3 regions of the Weizmannia sp. WK01 genome follow, and region 3 is predicted to be linked to each of the others. Evidence: riboswitches for the same ligand, from Rfam matches in the RefSeq annotation. Region 3 holds a riboswitch; each other region holds the start of a gene.
The links. Region 3 has a riboswitch for S-adenosylmethionine ahead of OF158_RS17080 (methionine ABC transporter ATP-binding protein). Riboswitches for the same ligand answer to the same signal wherever they lie in the genome.
Positions count from the first base shown of each region.

Region 1: linked by a shared signal. The riboswitch ahead of OF158_RS02005 (phosphoadenylyl-sulfate reductase) and the one ahead of OF158_RS17080 (methionine ABC transporter ATP-binding protein) in region 3 are both predicted to bind S-adenosylmethionine.
Region 2: linked by a shared signal. The riboswitch ahead of OF158_RS04535 (O-acetylhomoserine aminocarboxypropyltransferase/cysteine synthase family protein) and the one ahead of OF158_RS17080 (methionine ABC transporter ATP-binding protein) in region 3 are both predicted to bind S-adenosylmethionine.

Region 1 covers NZ_CP109616.1:389,636-397,003, forward strand. Annotated here, with positions in the region: partial or broken gene OF158_RS01990 (IS1182 family transposase) at 155-1,630, shown strand; gene OF158_RS01995 (glycosyl hydrolase family 28-related protein) at 2,451-3,854, opposite strand; gene OF158_RS02000 (TIGR04104 family putative zinc finger protein) at 4,024-4,329, shown strand; SAM riboswitch class I at 4,655-4,759, shown strand; gene OF158_RS02005 (phosphoadenylyl-sulfate reductase) at 4,851-5,576, shown strand; gene cobA (uroporphyrinogen-III C-methyltransferase) at 5,977-6,735, shown strand; gene OF158_RS02015 (sirohydrochlorin chelatase) at 6,742-7,368, shown strand, end outside.
Region 2 covers NZ_CP109616.1:1,004,607-1,011,974, forward strand. Annotated here, with positions in the region: gene OF158_RS04525 (ISLre2-like element ISBco6 family transposase) at 1-594, shown strand, start outside; gene cls (cardiolipin synthase) at 1,062-2,507, shown strand; SAM riboswitch class I at 2,607-2,714, shown strand; gene OF158_RS04535 (O-acetylhomoserine aminocarboxypropyltransferase/cysteine synthase family protein) at 2,818-4,116, shown strand; gene OF158_RS04540 (homoserine dehydrogenase) at 4,371-5,354, shown strand; gene OF158_RS04545 (S41 family peptidase) at 5,749-7,185, shown strand.
Region 3 covers NZ_CP109616.1:3,587,868-3,595,235, reverse strand. Annotated here, with positions in the region: gene OF158_RS17085 (ABC transporter ATP-binding protein) at 7-786, shown strand; SAM riboswitch class I at 868-976, shown strand; gene OF158_RS17080 (methionine ABC transporter ATP-binding protein) at 1,049-2,089, shown strand; gene OF158_RS17075 (methionine ABC transporter permease) at 2,079-2,741, shown strand; gene OF158_RS17070 (MetQ/NlpA family ABC transporter substrate-binding protein) at 2,803-3,645, shown strand; gene OF158_RS17065 (sensor histidine kinase) at 3,881-5,662, shown strand; gene OF158_RS17060 (LytR/AlgR family response regulator transcription factor) at 5,637-6,353, shown strand; gene cstA (carbon starvation protein CstA) at 6,484-7,368, shown strand, end outside.

The DNA of each region.
Region 1 (7,368 bases), 500 kb from region 3:
GTCCAAGTGTCCTTTAGAAGCCTTCGGGACCACTGAAAAAGTCAATCTGAAAATTCAAAATAATTATATGTACAATAAATTGAAAAAAAATGCCCCCAGTATTTGGTATAATAAAGTTATACTACAAACCAAAACCAAACTGGGGGTATCTATCATGCTTAAAGAAAAAGATAATCAATTAAGCATCTATTCCATATTATACGATAAAATTCCTGAAAATCATACACTTAAATTATTAAGAGATGAAGTGGATTTTAGTTTTATCAATAAAATGCTTGAAAAAACTTACTGTAAAGAATATGGAAGGCCAGCAAAAGAGCCCGAACTTATGGTTAAAATCTTGGTGTTACAAAAACTCTATGACTTATCTGATGAGAAAGTTATAGAAAATTGCTCATTAAACCTTGCATATATGTATTTTTTAGGAATCAATCCGGAAGACGACCTCCCTCACCCAAGTCTTTTGGCAAAATTTCGTAAAAGTAGATTAGAAGGCAATCTCACTATAGATGAAATTATTATTGAAATCATAAACCAATGCATTGAAAAAGGAATTTTACAAAAGGTTTCTGGTATAACGATTGATTCCACTCATACAGAAGCCAACACCAAAAAATATAGACCGGAACGAGTCATGAAACAATTAGCGAAAAAAATCTTTAAAACCGTTAAAGAAGAAAACGGAGAAATACCAAGTGAAATCAACCAAGAAATCCCTGATTATAAAGAAATAGAAAACCATGATGAAGCTAGAAAAACAATGAAGTCCTATCTTGAAGAAACGGTATCAAAGGTAGAAGAACTAGTTGAACTGGAGAAAGCACCTGAAACAAAAGCACTCGTTAATAATGCGAAAGAAATTTTAGCAGACCCGAAGTTTATGGAGCAAAAAGGGGTACGATCGATTGTCGACCAAGAAGCGAGAATAGGGTATAAAAGCAAAAATGATCCTTTCTTTGGTTATAAAACGGAATTTATGATGACAACAGAAGATCGAATGATTACAGCTGTTCATACTGGTAATGGAGCTTATGTGGATGGAACGAAGTTTGATGAATTATTAGAGTTAACCAAGAAAACGAGAATAAAAATGCCAGAAGTATATGGTGATAAAGCCTATTTTAAAAAGCCAATCTTAGACAAAATCTCTGAACTTAAAGCAAAGGCATACATCCCTGTAAGTGAAGCTGCATATCGCATAGACGAAGAAAGATTCAGTTATAACAAAGATTCTGACGAGTGGTTCTGTAGTCAAGGAAACAAAACAATCAAAAAGAAACACTATATAAGAAAATGTGGAAAAGAAACGTATAATTACTATTTTGACAGAGAACAATGTAGAAATTGCCCAATGCGAGAAGTTTGCATAACCGGAAAAACAGTCGGAAAAGTATTAGGGATCGGAATCAACACCCCAGAATTTTATGAGTATAGTCAACAACAGAAATCGGAGGGATTTAAAGAGAAGTATAAAAAAAGAGCATGCCAAGAAGGGAAAAATGGCGAAATGAAGAATTTCCACGGGTTAGATCGTGCCAAATGGTACGGTCTAAAAAGCATGGGCTTACAAGCCAAGCTAACAGCCTTGGCAGTAAATTTAAAGAGGATAGCCGCCATACTATCCTCTAAAAAGGCGAATTATAGCCAAACATTTGTCATTTTTACTAATTTCTATGGTAAAGAGTACCATTTACAGAAAATTTCTTACACTACACAGCAAATTTTACATAAAAAAATGGCTTTTTTCAGTGGTCACGAAGCCTTCAAAAAGACAAAACGGGGGTGGGACTGAGTCAAAATGTCTTTTTAAAACGTTCAAAAAGACAAAAAAGGATCCGTACGATGGTCCCAATGTTTTTTAGAGGTCTTTAAAAAGACAAAAGGCAACAAATTTCCCGGGAAAGCGTCCTTTATGGTGAAAGGAAAATAACACAATTGGTCGGGAAAAGTATTCGCAACTTAATGAGAGAAAAATTGCGATAACATTACTGGCACGAGTGCTATGAAAGACATGTCACAACAAATTTCCGGGCATTGGCATCAAGGAAGACAAAATGTCTTTTACTCGAGAAGGGGCGCAAAGTCGGCAAAAACTTTGTATAGAAATGTCTTTCCACGCCCGCATTCATGACAAAAGACACCAAGTTTCCCCGGGAAATGATCTTCAAACGATGATGAAAAGGAAGGATCCAGGGCTTGCTGAATCAGCAAAATCTCGGACGGGCAAGGATCCCAAGGGTTTTGCCGAACTTTAAATGCAAGGGTTTCAAAAAGATGTAGAAAAAACTTTGCACTCGAAAGCCATTTCATCCCCTTTTTTGCAGATATCGCTTCTATTGGTGGCAAACATGAAGGCTGGACTTGCAGGGTGAATCGGATAAGAAGCTATTATCCGATTCATTCGGCAAGTCTTGCTTAGATTCTCTCTTTATTTATGAACAATCCAAGCATTACAGCAGTACGCATTTGTCTTTGCCCCTGATCCGTTTTGCATTTTGAAACCCGCTGATTTCTACATTTTTCAAAATAACATTTTTTGCGCGGTACTGGATGGCGACAACAGGATTTCCCTTGAAATCATAATCCGGGTCGCCAAGCGCAGTCAGCCCGTTAATTACAACGTTTCGGTAAGCGGAAACAACGAGGCTGCGCGGCGTTGAACCTTCATATAAATCCGTAAACACCGGTGCGACAGAAACTAGATTGGCCGCCACAATATGGTTCGCGCTTTTCGAATCGGCATCTTTGCCTTTATGGTGGCCGATATGCCGGAAGTTAAAAGAGCGGTTGTCGCGGACAGAAAGATGGCCATACAAATGCACATGAGAAGCAGCCGATGCATTGTGGTGGGCTTTGATTTCAACACCTCCGAAACAGCCGCTTGATGCATTATTGCAAAGCCATACATGGCGCGAGCCGTCATCAATCTCAATGCCATTGGAGTTGGAAAACCCTTTTTTGTGGGCCCTTCCACTTGGGTTGTAACAGAAAGAATTTGAAATAAAACAATAGTCGCTATGGTGGGTGGTAATCCCGTCATCACCGAATCCGCTTGCCGTGAGCCCGTCCAGCCAGATATAGCGGCTCCTTCCTGGGGCGAGAAAGCCGTCTCCCAAATAATGATAACGGGCAGAGGATACATCAAAACCGTGCAGTCCGGCCCCCACCGCCTCCACATTTTTCACCCAGCCGAACGTGACGTGCGCAAAAGTCAGGCAGCTTGAACGGTTATTTCCTGCCGCCGTTCTTTCCTCTTGCCCGAGCCTTTCGACATTCCAATCGAGCGTGAGCCCCTCCACCGATATATGGTGATTGCCACGATGAAAATGGGCATTTTGGATGAGACGCGTTTTTTTCGGTGCATGCGGATGGAGTTTGATGATGGTTACGCCTTTTCCGCTGCCGCAAAGGCATGTCCATGAAGGCAGCTTAAGCCCCTTTACTAGAAAAACACCATTCGGTACGATCACTTTCACCCGGCCGTTTCCCAATGCTTTTTGGAAAGCCGCTGTGCAGTCGGTTTTTCCATCGCCGACCGCACCGTAATCTGCCACATTGACTGTACGGGATGCCACAGCCAGCAGACGGCTGTACGCTTGATCCAATATCGTTTTCCATTCCGGGTACACAAGGCCGTTCTGATCTGCAAGCGTTTTATACGGTTCAACCGGATATCGCCGGTTCAGCAGCAACCGTGAAAGGGAAAACGGTTTGTGAAATTCCGGCTGACAGTACTGTTGAAAAAGTGCTTCATTCTCCCGGATCAGGGTACCCGGCTGGACTGTCCTGCGTGAAAGTTGGCGCAGCAGTATGCCGTTTGTCCAGGGGTCATGATGCTTGTCCAAATGAATCATTTTTCCACCTCGCTTTGCCTTCATTCAGTCTGTGTCAATTGATATATGTAGTTTACCCCCGCAGGTTGGAAAACGCACTGAAAAAGAAGACTTTTCCAAACCATAGTTGTTAATATAAAAAATAAATTGAATTTTATGTTAGAATCAATGAAAAGGAAGGTGAAATTTAATGAGCCTGCCAAAATGTTTGAATTGTAACCATCAATTTAAGTGGATTTATATTTTTAAGAGACTATGGAAGTTTGACCAAACCATGGAATGTCCAAATTGTACAGCCAAGTTATATCCAAGTATGAAGTTTCGAAATAAAGTTGGTTATCTTTCTCTACTTTGCCTTTTCGTATCATTTGGACTGATGATATTGGGCATTCCAAAAGTTGCATTCATAACACTAATCGTCATTATTTGGGTTTGTTTGATTCTTACGATGCCTTATGTTTATTCGTTTGATAATAAGGAAAGACCTCTATGGTAAAAGGTAGCTGTTGCTCCTTTTTAAAAAGATGCTGCAGAAATCCGGGTGAGATGAAGCACAGATTTGAGCCTGGTACGACTGAGGACATCCGCAAGTTTAAAGATGAATGACCAATCTGGTACAGAAGCAAAATTTTGAAGAAAAGCCCAAGGAAGCTAGCCAAAAAATGAAGGGTCAGTTGGAAACCTTTTCCATCAAATGAGGATCAAAAACCGACATATAAACATTTTTCTTGAAAATGGGCCTGATTTTCTTTATCAGAATTTTTCGTTGACGAATAGCATAAGAAGGTATACAATAAACTTCAAGCTTATATATTGTTATTTTCTTATCAAGAGAGGTGGAGGGAAGGGCCCTGTGAAGCCTCGGCAGCAGGTCCGGAAATGGGCACTGTGCCAATTCCTGCAGGTGGTGGCCTGAAAGATAAGAAGATTTCCCGGGAATGGATATCTTCTTACTTCAGGGTAAGAAGATTTTTGTCGTTTAATCCTTAGTAATCGAATGCGAAAGAAGGGAATAGAGTGGAGCAAACGCGGCTCACATATGAACAGTTTACGTCGGATCCGTTCGCAGCGTTCGTGCCGGAAGATGAAACGAAGGGCGCATTGGAAATTTTGCAGTGGGCATATGGCACGTACGGCAAATCAGTGGTATATGCGTGCAGTTTCGGCGCAGAAGGAATGGTGCTGATTGATCTCATTTCGAAAGTCAGAGAAGATGCGGATATCGTATTTTTGGATACCGACCTGCACTTTCCGCAGACTTACGAATTGATTGAAAAAGTGAAAAAGAAATATCCGGCTTTAAATATACAAATGAAAAAACCGTCGCTTACGCTTGATGAACAGGCGGCGCAATACGGATCTGCCCTTTGGAAAAGGGATCCGGACCAATGCTGCTATATCCGGAAAATCAAGCCGCTTGAAGAAACGCTGCAGGGAGCGGCGGCCTGGATATCCGGCTTACGGCGGGAGCAATCGCCGACAAGGGCAAAAACGAATTTTGTCAATAAAGATGAAAGGTTCCATTCGATTAAAATTTGCCCGCTGATTCATTGGACATGGGATGATGTTTGGAACTATATCCGGTCTAACAATCTTCCATATAACGAATTGCACGACCAGGGATATCCGAGCATCGGCTGCTTCCCGTGCACACGTGCTGTCGGAAACAGCGACTCAAGAGCAGGAAGATGGGCGGGCTTTAATAAAACCGAATGCGGGCTGCATACGGTTCAGAAAAAATAAGGCTGCTATATAAAATGACATAGGTAATAAGAGTAAGCATCAGTCTGCATGACAAGATTTCGTTCATTTTACAAAATTCCTAGATTTGGTAAGAATGCGGCAAAAATTTATATACAAATCGGTTTTATGAAAAAACCAGGGAAAAAATTGCACTTGGAAGCTGATTCAGCGTATAGAGAAGATAAAATCGCATTTTCGAAGATGGATTCTTTTATATTTTGAGATGGAGCTTGCTGATAAATTGGGTACAAACGCAGAATTGGACCCGTTCAGCAAGCTCTAGCGGCAAAAGCAGCCAGCTTTTTCAGGTGCCCGCTTGTAGCCAATCCAGACTAGGATTGTTCAAGTGCTCGCATCAACCAAAACAACGAGTCCGATTAAGTTTAAAGCAGGTGAAGAAATGAGAAAAGTATATTTAGTCGGGGCAGGACCCGGCGATCCGGAGCTGATTACAGTGAAAGGATTGCGCCTGATCCGGGAAGCGGATGTCATTTTATATGACCGGCTGGTGAATCCGGACCTGTTAAAAGAGGCAAGGCCGGATGCAGAACTTGTCTACTGCGGGAAAAAACCGGATGCCCATACGATGACGCAGGATATGATCAACCACCTGCTTGTGAAATTTGCTAACCAAGGAAAAACGGTTGTCCGTTTAAAGGGCGGTGATCCGTTTATATTCGGTAGAGGCGGGGAGGAAGCGGAAGTCCTGGTGCAAAAACATATTCCGTTTGAAATCGTGCCGGGAATTACAGCCGGTTCCGCTGTGCCCGCCTATGCCGGCATTCCGCTCACCCACCGCGGGCTCAGTACATCCGTTGCTTTTATCGCGGGCGTCACGAAAAAAGGCGAAGATCTTGATGCGTATTGGTCCAAATATGCGGGAATTGATACACTTTGCATTTATATGGGCGTGAAAAATCTGCCACTCATCTGTGCGCAACTGATAAAGCACGGCAAATCACCGGACATGCCGGCTGCACTAATCCGCTGGGGCACGACTGAAAAACAGGAAACCGCGGTCAGCACGCTTGGAAATTTAAGTGAAAAGGCGGCTGGGCTGCGCAACCCATCGCTTTTGATCATCGGAGAAGTGGTAAAACTGCGCGAAGAGTTAAAATGGTTTGAACAGCTTTCTGCTGCTCCGGCCTGTACCGGGTGAACGGGTATGAAACAAGGCGTTTTATATGTCAGCCATGGCAGCCGTGTGCCTGAAACCGCCCGGGAAGCAACAGCGACGATCCGGCAAGCAATGGCGCAGGTGGATGCGGATCTCCAGGAAATTTGCTATCTGGAAATTGCGGAACCGGATATTGCGGCAGGGATTGATGCGCTTGTCCGGGGCGGCGCAGGGCGCATTGCTGTTGTGCCGGTATTGCTGCTGAGTGCCGGGCATTATTATGAGGATATCCCGCGCGCGATCCGGGAAGCGAAACAGCGTTATCCGCATATTGTGTTTACGTACGGCCGCCCGCTCGGTGTCGGGGACCGGATCATCGAAATTTTGGCAGAAAATATTTTGGAAACCGGCATGCCTCCGGGTGCCTGGATTCTGCTTGTTGGACGCGGCAGCCGCAACCCGGAAACACTGTGCGATTTTGCAAAAATTGCTGCCGGGTTGCGTGCGCAATTGGGGACAGAACAGATCAAAACGGCTTATTTGGCAGTGCTTGAGCCTCGTTTTGATGATGCGCTGAAGGAGCTGACCGCAACCGGGCACCCGGTAGTTGTGGCCCCTTATCTTTGGTTTACCGGCGTGCTCGTCCGGTCGCTGGAAAAGAAAGTGGGCATGCTG
Region 2 (7,368 bases), 1.1 Mb from region 3:
GTGCTCAACCAGCTGGATACCTACCACGTTGCACAAGCCATCATAAGGACATTTGGGGGCGGAAAGAGCGAGATCAAGGAGCAAATTAGAAAAGCGATTAGAACGCATGACCTGGACCAATTCACGTTATATTTGGATACGCACGAAAGCACCTTGACGGATAAAAAGGCCCTCAAGAAAATCAAGGAATTCCGTTCGTATATCTTGAAAAACTGGGACCGCATTTTTGACTGGAGGGACAGGGTGAAAAACGTGCCGGAAGGTGCGAGAGGCCTAGGAGCGATGGAATCGAATCAAAGGCATATCTCCTTCAGGATGAAAAAAAGGGGCATGCATTGGAGTGAACTTGGCGCAGAAGCCATGGTGAAAATCAAACAAGGCATACTCAATGGGACATTGAGAGAAGCCTATCTGAAACACCGTTCAAGAAGCGAGAGAAAGCAACGGAACTTGAAACAATCCATCAGGATGTCTCAACTACTCAAGCAGCCTGTACGCCCGTCAGTGGGCGTAAAGCACGGATCAGTTGCCCTGCATTCAAGCAGTTCATCGGCAATGGGACATTTAAGCAAAATATTAGAGCTTTCGTTTTAAGCCTGGCTCAGTGGGGACTGATCGTTGAGGCGCGCGAAATTTACGAGACTCCTGCGGGAAAAGCGAGCCAGGAGAGACCCCGCAGCGAGGTACGAGCGAGGAGGCTCGCCGGCCGCCCGCGGAAAGCGAGTGAATTTCGCGCGCCTCAACATCCCCGTTATCCATCTTTATACGGAAATATTACATCTTTTCCGAAAATTACACCGAGCAAGTAAAGCACGGTAGCCGAAAGTGTACAAAAAGAGTGTCTTGGAATACCCGATATTTAAACCTTGTCGAGAAAAACTTGACACATACGGAAAGTGCTGTACGATAGGTAAGGCGCAAATATTATGGTATGATACAATTGTTATTTTTGCTGCGCAAACATATCCTATATCAATTCCAAAACACTTCACCGTGTTCCCGGATACCGGCCGGGAACAAACCTCAAGCAGGAACAAAGGGTGTACGAAAAGGAGAACGCAATGATTATAACGGTACTACTGGTTATCTTGTTTCTTTTGAATTTTATTCTGGCGGGAACCGTTATTTTCCTGGAACGGCGAGATGTCGGCGCAACTTGGGCATGGCTTTTGGTGCTATTATTCCTGCCGATTGCCGGCTTTATCCTGTATTTGGTATTCGGGCAAAATTTAAGCCGCCGGAAAATTTTTGACTGGAAGGTACAGGAGAAGATCGGCATTAAGGAAATTTCCCAGCAGCAAATTGAACTGCTGCGCGAAAACCGGTTTCCGTTTCATGATGAGCGGACAATCCAGTACAAGGATCTCGTTTATATGCTGCTGATGAATGACGGGGCAATCCTTTCCCAGGACAATCACGTCGATATATTTACAGACGGCAGGAAAAAATTCGAGGCTTTATTTGAAGACATCCGGAATGCAAAAGACAGTATTCATCTTGTATATTATATTTTCCGGAATGACCGCCTCGGCCATGAATTGATTGAACTGCTGTCGCAAAAAGCAAGAGAAGGCGTAAAGGTGCGGCTGCTTTATGATGATATGGGGTCGCGGATGCTGTTCCGCCGCAAATTTTTCCGGCCGCTTGTTGTTGCTGGTGGGGAAGTGGCGTCCTTTTTTCCTGCCCGGATCCCGCTCGTCAATTTGCGCGTCAATTTCAGGAATCACCGGAAATTGGCGATTATTGATGGGCAGATCGGATATATCGGCGGTTTTAATGTCGGGGATGAGTATCTTGGCCTGAATAAGAAATTCGGTTACTGGCGGGATACGCATCTACGGATTGTAGGGAGTGCTGTTTATGCCATGCAGACCCGCTTTATTTTGGACTGGAATCAGGCGTCACCGCATGATGTAAGAGATGAAGAACGTTATTTCCCGGTCATCCCATCGCAGGGTGAAACCGATATCCAAATCGTCTCAAGCGGCCCCGATTCTGAATGGGAGCAGATTAAAAACAGCTATATTAAAATGATCAATTCCGCCAAAAAATATATTTATTTGCAAACACCGTATTTTATTCCGGATGACAGCCTCCTGAATGCGCTGACGCTTGCCGCCTTATCCGGAGTGGATGTTCGGATTATGATTCCAAATAAACCGGATCATATGTTTGTCTATTGGGCGACGCTTTCCAACATCGGCCAGCTGTTAAAAACGGGCGTCAAAGTGTACATTTATCAAAAAGGGTTCATCCATGCGAAAATGATTGTCGTAGACGGGAAAATTGCTTCCGTTGGGACGGCCAATATCGATGTGCGCAGTTTCCGTCTCAATTTTGAAGTGAACGCCGTGCTGTACGACCGTGAGCTTTCCGGCACACTTGCCGGCGTTTTCCGGGACGATATGGCCGAATCAACCGAATTAACGCTCCATGATTACCAGAACCGGCCGCTTTATGTGCGGTTTAAAGAGTCCATTTCCCGGCTATTGTCGCCAATATTGTAGAAGAAAAAGAAAATTTTTTCAAAAAAAGGTTGACGGTTTGCCATTGTTCTTCTATAATCTTAAACAATAAGTCATTCAAAATTGAATTATGAAAAGAAACTCTTATCGAGAGCGGCGGAGGGACTAGGCCCTGCGAAGCCCGGCAACCTTCAGGCATTTGCCTGAAAAGGTGCTAATTCCTACAGACATGCGTCTGAAAGATAAGGGAGGAACTTACATACATTGTAACCCTCTTCCCTTACGAAGAGGGTTTTTTCATTTCCTCTTCCATCTTTCACGAAAAAATTTTAAAAAATCAGGAGGCTTTAAAATGACACAACCATCATTCCAACCGGAAACTTTATTGTTGCACGGCGGCCAGGAACCGGACCCGGCGACAGGATCGCGCGCCGTACCGGTATACCGGACGACTTCTTACGTTTTTCCGGATACAGAACATGCGGAGGGCGTCTTCAATTTATCAAAAGAAGGTTTCATTTATTCCCGTCTCGGCAATCCGACTGTGGATGTTTTTGAAAAACGTGTTGCTGCACTGGAAGGCGGAACAGCGGCTGTCGGTTTATCATCCGGCGCATCGGCCATTGCCTTTTCCATTTTGAACATCGTGCGTGCGGGTGATGACATCGTATCCGCCAGCAATCTTTACGGCGGCACCTATAATTTGTTTGCTGTGACATTGCCGAAATACGGCATTAACGTCAAGTTTGTGGACGGGTCCGACCCTGAAGCGTTCCGCCAGGCGATCACCCCGAAAACAAAAGCATTGTACGCGGAAATTATCGGCAACCCAAGCCTGCAGGTGCTCGACGTGGAAAAAGTGGCGGAAGTGGCCCATGAAAACGGTATTCCTTTGATTGTCGACAACACGTTTGCTTCTCCGTATGGCGCGAATCCGATCAAATGGGGCGCGGACGTGGTTGTCCATTCGGCGACAAAATGGATCGGCGGGCACGGAACGGCGATCGGCGGTGTTGCCGTTGACGGCGGGTGTTTTGACTGGAACACAGACAAATTCCCGGACTTTAGCGAACCGGATCCGAGCTATCACGGCTTGCGCTACGGCGTCGACACGGCACAGGCTGCGTTCGCCACAAAACTTCGCGTTCAGCTTTTGCGCGACTTCGGGCCTGCTTTAAGCCCGGACAACGCCTTTTTATTCCTGCAAGGGCTTGAAACGCTGCATCTGCGTGTGGAAAGGCATAACGAAAATGCATTGAAAGTCGCGGAATTTCTGAAAAACCATCCAGATGTTGCTTGGGTCAATTACCCGGGCCTTGAAGACCATCCGTCCCATGAGCTGGCGCAAAAATATTTGAACGGCGGTTACGGCTCCATTGTCAACTTTGGTGTGAAAGGCGGCCGGGAAACAGGAAGACGCGTGATCGACAATATTAAGCTGTGGTCGCATGTAGCGAATGTCGGCGACGCGAAATCGCTGATCATCCACCCGGCAACGACTACGCATTCGCAGCTGAGCGATGAAGAACTGGAAAAATCAGGGGTCACAGGCGATTTGATCCGCCTGTCCGTCGGGCTTGAAGCCGTCGAAGATTTGACAGCCGACCTCGATCAGGCCATTACAAAAGCAACAGCCGTTACAGCCCGGTAAAAGCGGGGAGCGGGTCCGGCAGATTCGTGCGAAGGCCGCCATGCGAATGCCAACAGGCGATCCGGAAAACTTATACGATGTTCTGGGCTGATCCCATTGAACAATGTTGCGGCCCGGACGGTCTGCATACCTGATCCAGATCGGGAGCTTCTGGATACCGGCTGCACCGAATACTGTCGGACCGCTTGACCGTTTTAAATGAACAAAACGCTTCAGAGGCGAAAGAGCGCTAGATGTAGGGAGGAGTTTGGATAATGAGAGTGATTAAAGCAGCGCTGCTCGGCTTTGGGACGGTCGGCCAGGGCGTGTACGAAGCGGTCCGGACCCACCGGGAGCAGCTGAAAGAAAAGCTGCATGCCGAGGTAGAGATTGCAGCGGTTCTGATCAAAAACCCCCGAAAAAAGCGGAACATTGACAGTTCTGTACTCGTTACGACGGACTTCCGGGAAGTTCTCGCCATTCCCGGCCTTGAAGTCGTGTTTGAAGCGATTATCGGGGAAGAACCAGGCTTTTCTTACTGTTTACAAGCGATTGAAAAAGGCTGCCACGTCATTACTGCCAATAAAGTCATGTTTGCACGATATGGGAATGTGTTGCTTGAAAAAGCGAAAGAAAAAGGCGTGTTTGTCGGTTACGAAGCGACAACTGCAGGCGGCATCCCTGTGATTCGGACGATTTCCCAGCAGCTTCAGGTTAATGATATCCAGCGTGTACAGGCGATTTTAAACGGCACATCCAATTTTGTTTTATCGGCCATGCGCGAAAAACATCTTCCGTTTGAAGAAGCGTTGGAAATTGCCAGGCAGCACGGCTATGCAGAAGCTGACCCGGGCAATGATGTAAAAGGGCAGGACGCCTTTTGCAAGCTGATGATCCTGAGTCGGCTCGTATTCGGAACCCAGCCGGACTGGGAGAAAGTAGAAGTTGAAGGCATAGGCGGCCTCTCGCTTGCGGATATTGAAAGAGCGGATCGGCAGGGACTCCGTTATAAGCATATTGCGGACATATACCGTGATGGCGGTACGCTGAAAGCATCCGTTAAGCCTGTCCTTGTCCCTCCCGAACACGCCCTTTATGCGGTGGAAGGCGTCAACAATGCCATCACGATTTACGGCAGCCTGATCGGAAAAATTACCCTTACAGGTCCGGGTGCCGGAAAATTTCCGACGGCAAGCGCCATGATTGAAGACTTTGCGGCGGGTTACCGGCCCGTTCCGCAATTGGATGCCGTTTCGTGAACCAAGGAAACGTATCCATATTTTTTGCGATGCTAAGATGTCATTTTAGCGCGGGGGGAGAACCCCTCAACCTCTTTACGGCTTCTTCCGTTTTTGCTTTGCCGGCTTAGCGGAAGAGGCTTCTTTTTTACATGTTGTGATGGTGGCTCCGTCCCGTTCGTGCTGTTTTGTGAACAGCATGGTCATGGCCGGATCGCGTATCCCCTAAAGAAACCAGAGCCCGTTTTGCATTACGCATTTTTTAGCTTCACGGCAGCCTGTTTGCATCCTCGGCGGGACTTTCGCCGTCTTTTTCCGCTACCCGGCATATGCCCCCCGGCTTGTACATATATTGAATTATCGAGATGAAGAACCCCGCTTTTGGCGGCGCTTCTTGTACAAGGAGGGCATCACCATGAAACGAAAATGGCTGGCGCTTGCGATTTCGGGATCGCTGCTTGCCGGTGCAGGCGGCGGCTATACGGCAGGCCAATGGTTTTCACAAAAGGACAAGGCAGCCCCCACCCGCCAGGAAACAACCGGTGGGACAAGCAATATGCCGGACCTCACAAAAATTGCCCAGGCATACCAATTAATCAAAAGTTCCTATGTCCGGAAAGTTGACGAAAAAACACTCGTGGAAGGCGCAATCAAAGGCATGGTCAGTACATTGGACGATCCGTATTCCGTCTACATGGACAAAGAGACAGCCGCGCAATTCAATGACACGCTGGATTCCTCTTTTCAAGGCATCGGCGCCGAAATTACCAAAAAAAACGGAAAAATACTGATTGTTTCTCCTTATAGAAACTCCCCGGCGGAAAAAGCGGGACTGCGCCCGGAAGACGTGATTACAACAATTAACGGAAAAAGTACGGCAGGCATGGACTTATACGAAGTGACAACACGAATCAGAGGAAAAAAAGGCTCCAATGTGAAGCTGGGTATTTCAAGGGCCGGATCCGGCAAACAGATGACAGTGACGGTCAAACGTGATGAAATCCCGCTTGACACGGTCTACTCGAAAATGAAAAAGGCAAACGGGAAAAAAATCGGTTATATCGGCATTACCCAGTTTTCAAAAGATACGGCAACAGATTTTGCACAGCAGCTCGAAAAACTTGAAAACCGCGGCATGGAAGGGCTTGTTATTGATGTACGGGGAAATCCGGGCGGCCTTCTTTCCAGTGTTGAAGCGATTCTCAAGCAGTTTGTTACAAGAAACAAGCCGTATTTGCAAATTGAGGAACGGAGCGGGCACCGTGTCCAGTATGTGTCCAAACTGAAGAAAAAGAAGGCTTACCCGGTTGCGGTTCTCGTCGATAAAGGCAGCGCGAGCGCTTCTGAAATAATGGCGGCAGCACTTCATGAAACGGAAAATTATCCGTTAATTGGCGTCCGGACATTCGGCAAAGGGACGGTGCAGGAAGCGGTGCCGATGGAAGATGAGAGCATCATCAAACTCACCATGTTTAAATGGCTTACGCCCGATGGCCATTGGATCCATCATAAAGGCATTGCCCCGACGATTGAAGTGAAACAGCCGGACTATTTTGATGCCCAGGCTTTGCAAATTGCACACATTTTGAAAAAGGATATGAACAACACCCAAATCAAAACCGCCCAGCAAATGCTAAAGAGTCTTGGTTTTTCACCGGGAAGGGAAGACGGTTATTTCGATATCCAGACGGAAAATGCCGTCAAGGCGTTCCAGTTTGACAAAGGCCTTCCGGTAACCGGCAGCATCAATCAAAAAACGGCCGATGAAATGGAAAAATCGCTGTACAAAATGGCGCACGCGGAAAAAAACGATTTGCAGCTGCAAGTCGCATTAAAGGTTGTCAGCAAGTAACACCGTTTTAGCGGACCGGGTTGCAAGCCAACGTGCAGCAACTTGCTTTTTTTGCCCTTAACTCTCATGTCTCTGTCTTACTGCCACTTTTTGCGACTCCCAGCGCAATTGTAAAAAAACGGAAAAATAAACGTGGATGCCGGTTTGGACAGAAAATCTATGAGTCTGGAAAAAATCCTTATG
Region 3 (7,368 bases):
GCACAGATGGAAAATATAATCGAAGTTGCCGGTGTGAGCCTGATGCGCGACGGCAAAAAACTGCTCTCGGACATTCACTGGACGGTCAAAAAAGGGGAGCATTGGGCTGTCCTCGGCTTAAACGGTTCCGGCAAAACCACTTTGCTCAATATGATCAACGGGTATATTTGGCCGACAAAGGGGAGCATCAAGGTGCTCGGGAAAGCGTTCGGAAAAACAAGCCTGCCGGAACTGCGGAAATCAATCGGCTGGGTCAGCTCCTCCATCCAGGAAAGGATACCGCGCACCCAACTTGCACGCGATGTGGTCATCAGCGGCAAATATGCATCCATCGGGCTGTATGAAGCGGTGGATGCACAAGACGAAGAGAAAGCCCTGCGCTTGATGGAACAATTACATTGTGCTTCCCTTTTTAGCCGTGCTTATGAACATTGTTCGCAAGGAGAGCGGCAGAAGCTTTTAATTGCGCGCGCGTTAATGGCGGAACCGCGCATCTTAATTTTGGACGAGCCTTGCAACGGGCTGGATTTGTTTGCCCGGGAAATTTTGCTAGAAAGTGTGGAAGAGCTGGCGAAAGATAAGAACGGACCGACGCTTGTATATGTCACGCACCATCCGGAAGAAATTTCTCCCGCTTTCCAAAAAACATTGCTGATCAGAAACGGGGAAGTTTTCCGGCAGGGCCGGACTTCCGAGATGATTGAAAAACAAGTGCTTTCCCGCTTTTTTGAGCATGAAATTCACGTGGAGTGGCGCGGAAACCGGGCATTGTTTCAAGTTGTCTGACGATTGAAAAACAAAAAAATATAAAATAATGAATTGACAAATCCCGAGCCGTCCACTAATATTTAAATATAACAAATGAATAACTTATCCAGAGAGACTGAGGGACAGGCCCGATGACGTCCAGCAACCTTCAAATCTTTTTTTGAAAGGTGCTAATTCCTGCAGAATGGTTCATTCTGAGAGATAAGTCACTTGACCGGCAAACCTCTTTCGAATGAAAGAAGTTTTTTTTTTGCCAAAAGGAACAGAAGGAGTTTTCAACATGCTGGTATTAGAAGATATTCATAAGGTATACGGAAAAGGGAAGGACAAAAAGGTTGAAGCGTTAAAAGGCATCAACCTGCGTGTTGAAAAAGGGGAAATCTTCGGGGTGGTTGGTTACAGTGGTGCCGGGAAAAGCACACTGATTCGGTGCGTCAATCTGCTCGAGCGGCCGACTTCCGGGAAAGTGCTCGTTAACGGGGTCGACCTTGTGCGCCTGCCGCCTGCCAAGCTACGTCAAGAGCGAAAAAAAATCGGCATGATTTTCCAGCAGTTCAATCTGCTTCAGTCAAAGACGATTTTTCAAAATGTGGCCATGCCGCTTGTGCTGGAACATCGCCCGAAGGAAGAAATAAAGGCAAAAGTGGCAGAATTATTGTCTTTTGTCGGGCTGGAAGAGAGAATGCATCACTACCCTGACCAGTTGTCAGGCGGCCAGAAACAAAGGGTCGGTATTGCAAGAGCCCTTGCGACAGATCCGGACATCTTGCTTTGTGACGAGGCAACGTCTGCCCTTGACCCGAATACGACCGAAGCCGTGTTGGACCTTTTGCGGAAAGTCCGGGACGAGCTGGGCATTACGATCCTGATGATTACCCACGAAATGAATGTCATTCGTGATATTTGTGATAAAGTGGCGGTGCTGGACGGCGGAAAAATTGTGGAGCAGGGCCCTGTAATCGACCTTTTCACAGAACCGAAAACGCAAATTGCGAGAAGCTTTGTGAAAACTGTGCTGAATGATTCGATTCCGCCATCGGTGCAAAAACTGATCGATGAAAGCAGCAAAGACAACCCGCACGGCATTTACCGGATTCTGTTTAAGGGAGCTTCCACCAATATGCCGCTGTTATCCAATACAGCAAAACAATTTTCAATCGACCTGAATGTGCTTCATGGCATGATCACCGAACTTCAGGGAATCCCTTTTGGCAACCTGCTTGTCGAATTGAAAGGCGACCCGGAAGAAATGAAGCGGGCCATTCAGTACATCAACGATCACGAAGCGATCATTCGGGAGGTGGAGAAAAATGGCATTTGATTGGTCATGGTTTTGGCCGCAATTTTTCACGGCAATGGGCCAGACGCTGTATATGGTGGCTGTATCATTACTCATTTCCATCATCATCGGCATCCCGGTTGGCGTCATTCTCGTTATTACCCGGGAAAACGGCATATGGGAAAACAAATGGATTTTTAATATTTTAAATGTGATTATCAATATTTTTCGGTCGATCCCGTTTATTATTCTCGTTGTCGCGATCATTCCGTTTACGCGCTGGGTTGTCGGGACAGCGATCGGAACAACCGCAGCGATTGTGCCGCTTGTGTTGTACACTGCTTTTTACATCGGGAGGCTCATTGAAAGTTCACTGCTTGAAGTCGACAAAGGGACAATCGAACTTGCGCAGTCAATGGGGGCGACGAACTGGCAGATTATTTGGCGGTTTTTGCTTCCGGAAGCAAAGGCATCCATGGTGCTCAATTTAACGATTGCCACCATCGGGCTGATTGGGGCTTCCGCGATGGCGGGCGCGGTCGGTGCCGGCGGGATCGGGGATTTGGCGATCACGTACGGGTACAACCAGTTTCAGACAGGCGTCATGATCGTTACCGTTATCACGCTGGTCATTTTCACCCAGCTTGTCCAGACATTGGGCAACTTTCTCTCCAAAAAAATCCGGAGAAAATAATATTGGGAAAAAGGGTTACACCTTTTTTATAAAAAATTCAATTCAGGGGGACTTAGCAGCGATGAAAAAATTTGCGATTCTATTATTGGGACTGATCCTGGTTTTGGCAGGATGCGGGGCCAAAAACAATTCGAGCAGTACAAGCACAAAAACAATCAAAGTCGGGACAACCACTTCTGAAGTGCCGACATGGAATTTAATCCAGAAACTCGCGAAAAAGAAAAATATTAATATTAAGATTGTCCGCTTTGACGACTATGTTCAGCCGAACCTCGCATTAAGCGACGGGGAAATTGATATTAACGCGTTCCAGACGGTTGTTTATTTCGATGATTTTATCAAACAACGCAATCTGAAGCTTTCGGCGATCGGCACAACGAATATTTGGCCGATGGGGATCTACTCGAAAAGATATAAAAAGGTCAGCGAAGTGAAAGATGGCGACCAAGTTGTGATTCCGAAAGACCCGACAAACCTCGGCAGGGCTTTGCTTTTGCTGCAAAAAGCCGGATTGATTACGACGAAAAAAGGTTTCACAGGCAAAGGCGGGCTTGAAAATGTCGCTTCAAACCCGAAACATTTGAAAATTACTGCCGTGGATGCCGCCCAAACACCGCGCGGCCTGGATGATTCGGCACTCGCTGTGATCAATTGCGATATGGCCATTAATGCCGGCTTAAACCCGACGAATGACTCCATCTTCCGTGAAGATGCGGGCAACAAAGCGTATATCAATATTATTGCAGCCCGGACAAAAGACAAGAATGACAAAACGTTGAAAGAAATCGTAAACATTTATCATTCAAAAGAAGTCTCTGACTTTATCAAAAAGCATTATAAAGGTGCAGCCGTCCCGGTCAATAAACCGGTATCGTATTTAAAAGATTATAAGCAAACACAATGATGGCAAATAGTTTCATAGCAGCCCCCTAAAAAACAGCGGGCATAGAGACAGGCGGTTTATCCGCCCCATAGCAGAAAAAAACGGCGGGATACAGTTCGAACGGTATCCCGCCGTTTTTCTATTGGCTGGGCTTTTTGAAACACTGCTTTTTTGCTTTCCTAAAACCGGTGAAGTCTTTTATAATAAAAGAAAGGGTTTTCAATACGGACGGGTGGAAAACAAAGGGGGATCCTTTATGGCAACACTTTTGCCGGTAATGCTTGAGCGGGCCGGGATTCTTGTCATTGCTGCTTTTTTACTCTCGCGGCTGAAGACATTCCGGCAAATTATCCATCAGGAATACGGACGGAAAGAAAAAGTGGTGCTGATTATTGTTTTTGGAATTTTTGGTATCATTAGTAACTATACCGGCATCGTTATTGAGCATGGGAAAGTCTCGCATGCTTTCGGGCAGGGGCATTTATCGGTTGAAAGTGCGATTGCCAATACCCGAATCATGGGCGTCGGGATTGCAGGCCTTTTGGGCGGGCCGGTTGTCGGCATCGGCGCAGGCCTGCTTGCCAGCATCCACCGCCTCTCTCTCGGCGGCTATACGGATATTGCCTGCAGCCTGTCGACGATGATTGCCGGCATTATCATGGGCTTTATTGGCAGACGCTTTAACGTGCGCGGGAAGTATGCTGCGCTTGAAGCGGTCGCTGCTGGGGTTTTAATGGAAATGCTACAGATGGGCATCATCCTGGCAGTAGCAAAACCTTTTGAAGAAGCAGTGGCGCTCGTCCGCCTCATCGCGGTACCGATGATTTCGATTAACGGCTTTGGTACGTTTATTTTTATCTTGATTATCCAGACGATTTTACTGGAAGAAGAACGGACAAGGGCGGTGCAGACCCATAAAGCGCTGCAGATTGCACAGGAAACGCTAGCCCATTTCCGGAAAGGGCTGAACATGCAATCATGCAAAGAAGCGGCAGAAATAATTTTGAAGCATACAGCAGCTGATGCCGTCGCTATTACGGACCGGGAAAAAGTGCTGGCGCATGCAGGGGTAGCATCGGACCATCATATTCCGCTTGAGAGCATGTCGACAAAGCTGACGGAAAGGGTGCTTTTGCACGGGAAAATCATGGTCGCCAGAACGGCTAAGGAAATCCAGTGCAACCATGAAGGCTGCCCGCTCCAGGCGGCGATCGTGCTGCCGCTGTTTGTCCGCGAACAAGTTGCGGGCACGTTAAAGCTTTACTTTACATCAGCATCACAATTAAGCGCGGTCGAACAGGAACTGGCGGAAGGTTTGAGCAAGTTGTTTTCCAACCAGCTTGAACTGGCGGAGGCGGAACTGCAAAGAAAACTTTTGAAAGATGCCGAGATTAAAGCGCTCCAGGCCCAGGTTCACCCACATTTTTTCTTTAATGCGATTAACACGATTACATGCCTTGTCCGGACAGATGCGGATAAAGCAAGGGAACTGCTCGTGCAGCTCGCGGCCTTTTTCCGCAGCAACCTGCAGGGGGCGGGAAAAATGCTGATCCCCCTTGAAAAAGAACTGGAACATGTGAAAGCTTATTTGGCCATTGAACAGGCACGGTTTCCGGGGTGGTATCATGTTCATTTTGATATTGATCCGCTTTTACACACAGCGATGGTGCCGCCATTTACACTGCAGCCCTTGGTGGAAAACGCCGTCCACCATGCTTTCACACAACAATTTACGAAAAATCCGTTTATTGTTGTCCGCGCACGTGTGAAAAACGGAAAATTCATCATGGAAACGGAGGACAACGGAAAAGGCATTTCTAAAGAACAGGTGCAGTCGCTTGGCAATGTGGCTGTCGACTCGGCCGAGGGGACTGGGACAGCCTTGTGGAACATCCGGAAAAGAATTGAGGAAATCTACGGGCATAGTGCTGTATTCCGGATTGAAAACAGAAAAACCGGCGGAACCAAAGTGGCCATTTCGATACCATTAGAGGAAATATGGGGGGGAGAATATGCTGAAGGCATTTGTAGTGGATGATGAAGCCCCGGCCCGAGATGAATTGATTTACTTGCTGAAAAAAACGGGGCAGGTGGAATTGGCGGGCGAAGCCGGATCCGTAAAGGAAGCGCTTGCGAAGCTGAAAGAAACCGAGGCGGATATTGTGTTTGCCGATATGATGCTGACAAACGAGCATGGCATAGATCTCGTGAAGGAAATCAGCCGCTATCCGCAGCATCCGGCCGTTGTATTTGCGACCGCTTATGATGAATATGCCGTAAAAGCGTTTGAACTGAATGCTGCAGACTACATTTTAAAACCGTTTGAAGAAAAAAGGGTAGCACAGACAGTCGCAAAGGTGAAAAAAATGTTGGAAGGGGACCGTCCTGCTGTTCCGAAAAATCCCGGCAAACTGGCGGTCACAACAGATGAGCGCATTGTCATCATCCCGGTTGAAAAACTGTTGTACGCGGAGTCGGTTGACGGGCGGACAGTCATTGCGACAGATGATAAAAAATATACCATAACAGAATCACTGGTAAATGTAGAAAAGAAACTGCCATCTACGTCGATTGCCCGCGTCCACCGCGCTTATCTCGTCAATCTCGATGGCATTGTCGAGATCCGGCCATGGTTCCATTCCACTTATAATCTAATCATGCGGGACGGGGCGAAAATTCCGGTCAGCCGAACTTACAAGCATGTGTTAAAACAGTTTATTCGAATTTAAAATGCATTTCATCCTCTGGATTCGCTCTCTTATCCTAGGATATTTGCATTTTGCCGGAAAACAGCTTTTACAGCGTGCAAAACTTATAAAATATAAGCGATGAGAATGACAAAAAGGAGGCTTTCACCAAATGAATGCGATTACAATTGTAATCGGCTCCATCTGTATCTTAATGATTGCTTATCGTTTATATGGCACGTTTATGGCCGTAAAGGTTTTAAAGCTGAATAATGATACGCCGACGCCGGCACATGAGTTTAACGACGGGAAAGATTATGTGCCGACCAATAAATGGGTGACGTTCGGCCACCATTTTGCGGCGATTGCGGCTGCAGGCCCGCTTGTCGGACCGATTTTGGCAGCGCAGTTCGGCTATTTGCCGGGCCTCTTATGGCTTTTGATCGGCGCTGTTATCGGCGGTGCCGTCCACGATGCTGTCGTGCTCTTTGCCTCCATGCGCCGGAAAGGGAAATCGCTTTCCGAAGTGGCAAAAGAGGAAATGGGACCGGTTGCCGGGTTCTGTACAGGCCTTTCCATGCTGTTTATTATTGTAATTACAATGGCCGGTCTTTCCATGGTTGTCGTAAATGCCCTGCAAAATAACCCATGGGGCACCTTTTCCGTGGGGATCACCATTCCGGTTGCAATGGGCGTTGGCTTGTTTTACAAAAAAACCGGCAATTTGAAGTTGACGACAACGATCGGTTTCCTCCTAATCGTAGCGGGCGTTTTTGCCGGGCCGTGGATCCGGCATACTGTGATTGGCGAATGGCTTACGTTTGATCCGAAAACATTGGCCATTATTCTTCCAGCTTATGCATTTTTTGCCGCGGCGCTTCCGGTATGGCTGCTGTTGGCACCGCGTGATTATTTGAGCAGCTTTATGAAAATCGGCGTGTTTATTGCCCTCATTATTGGTGTATTTATCATTAATCCGCCGATTCATATGCCGGCGTTATCGCAATTTATCCACGGCGGCGGCCCGACAATGACAGGACCGGTTTGGCCGTTTATT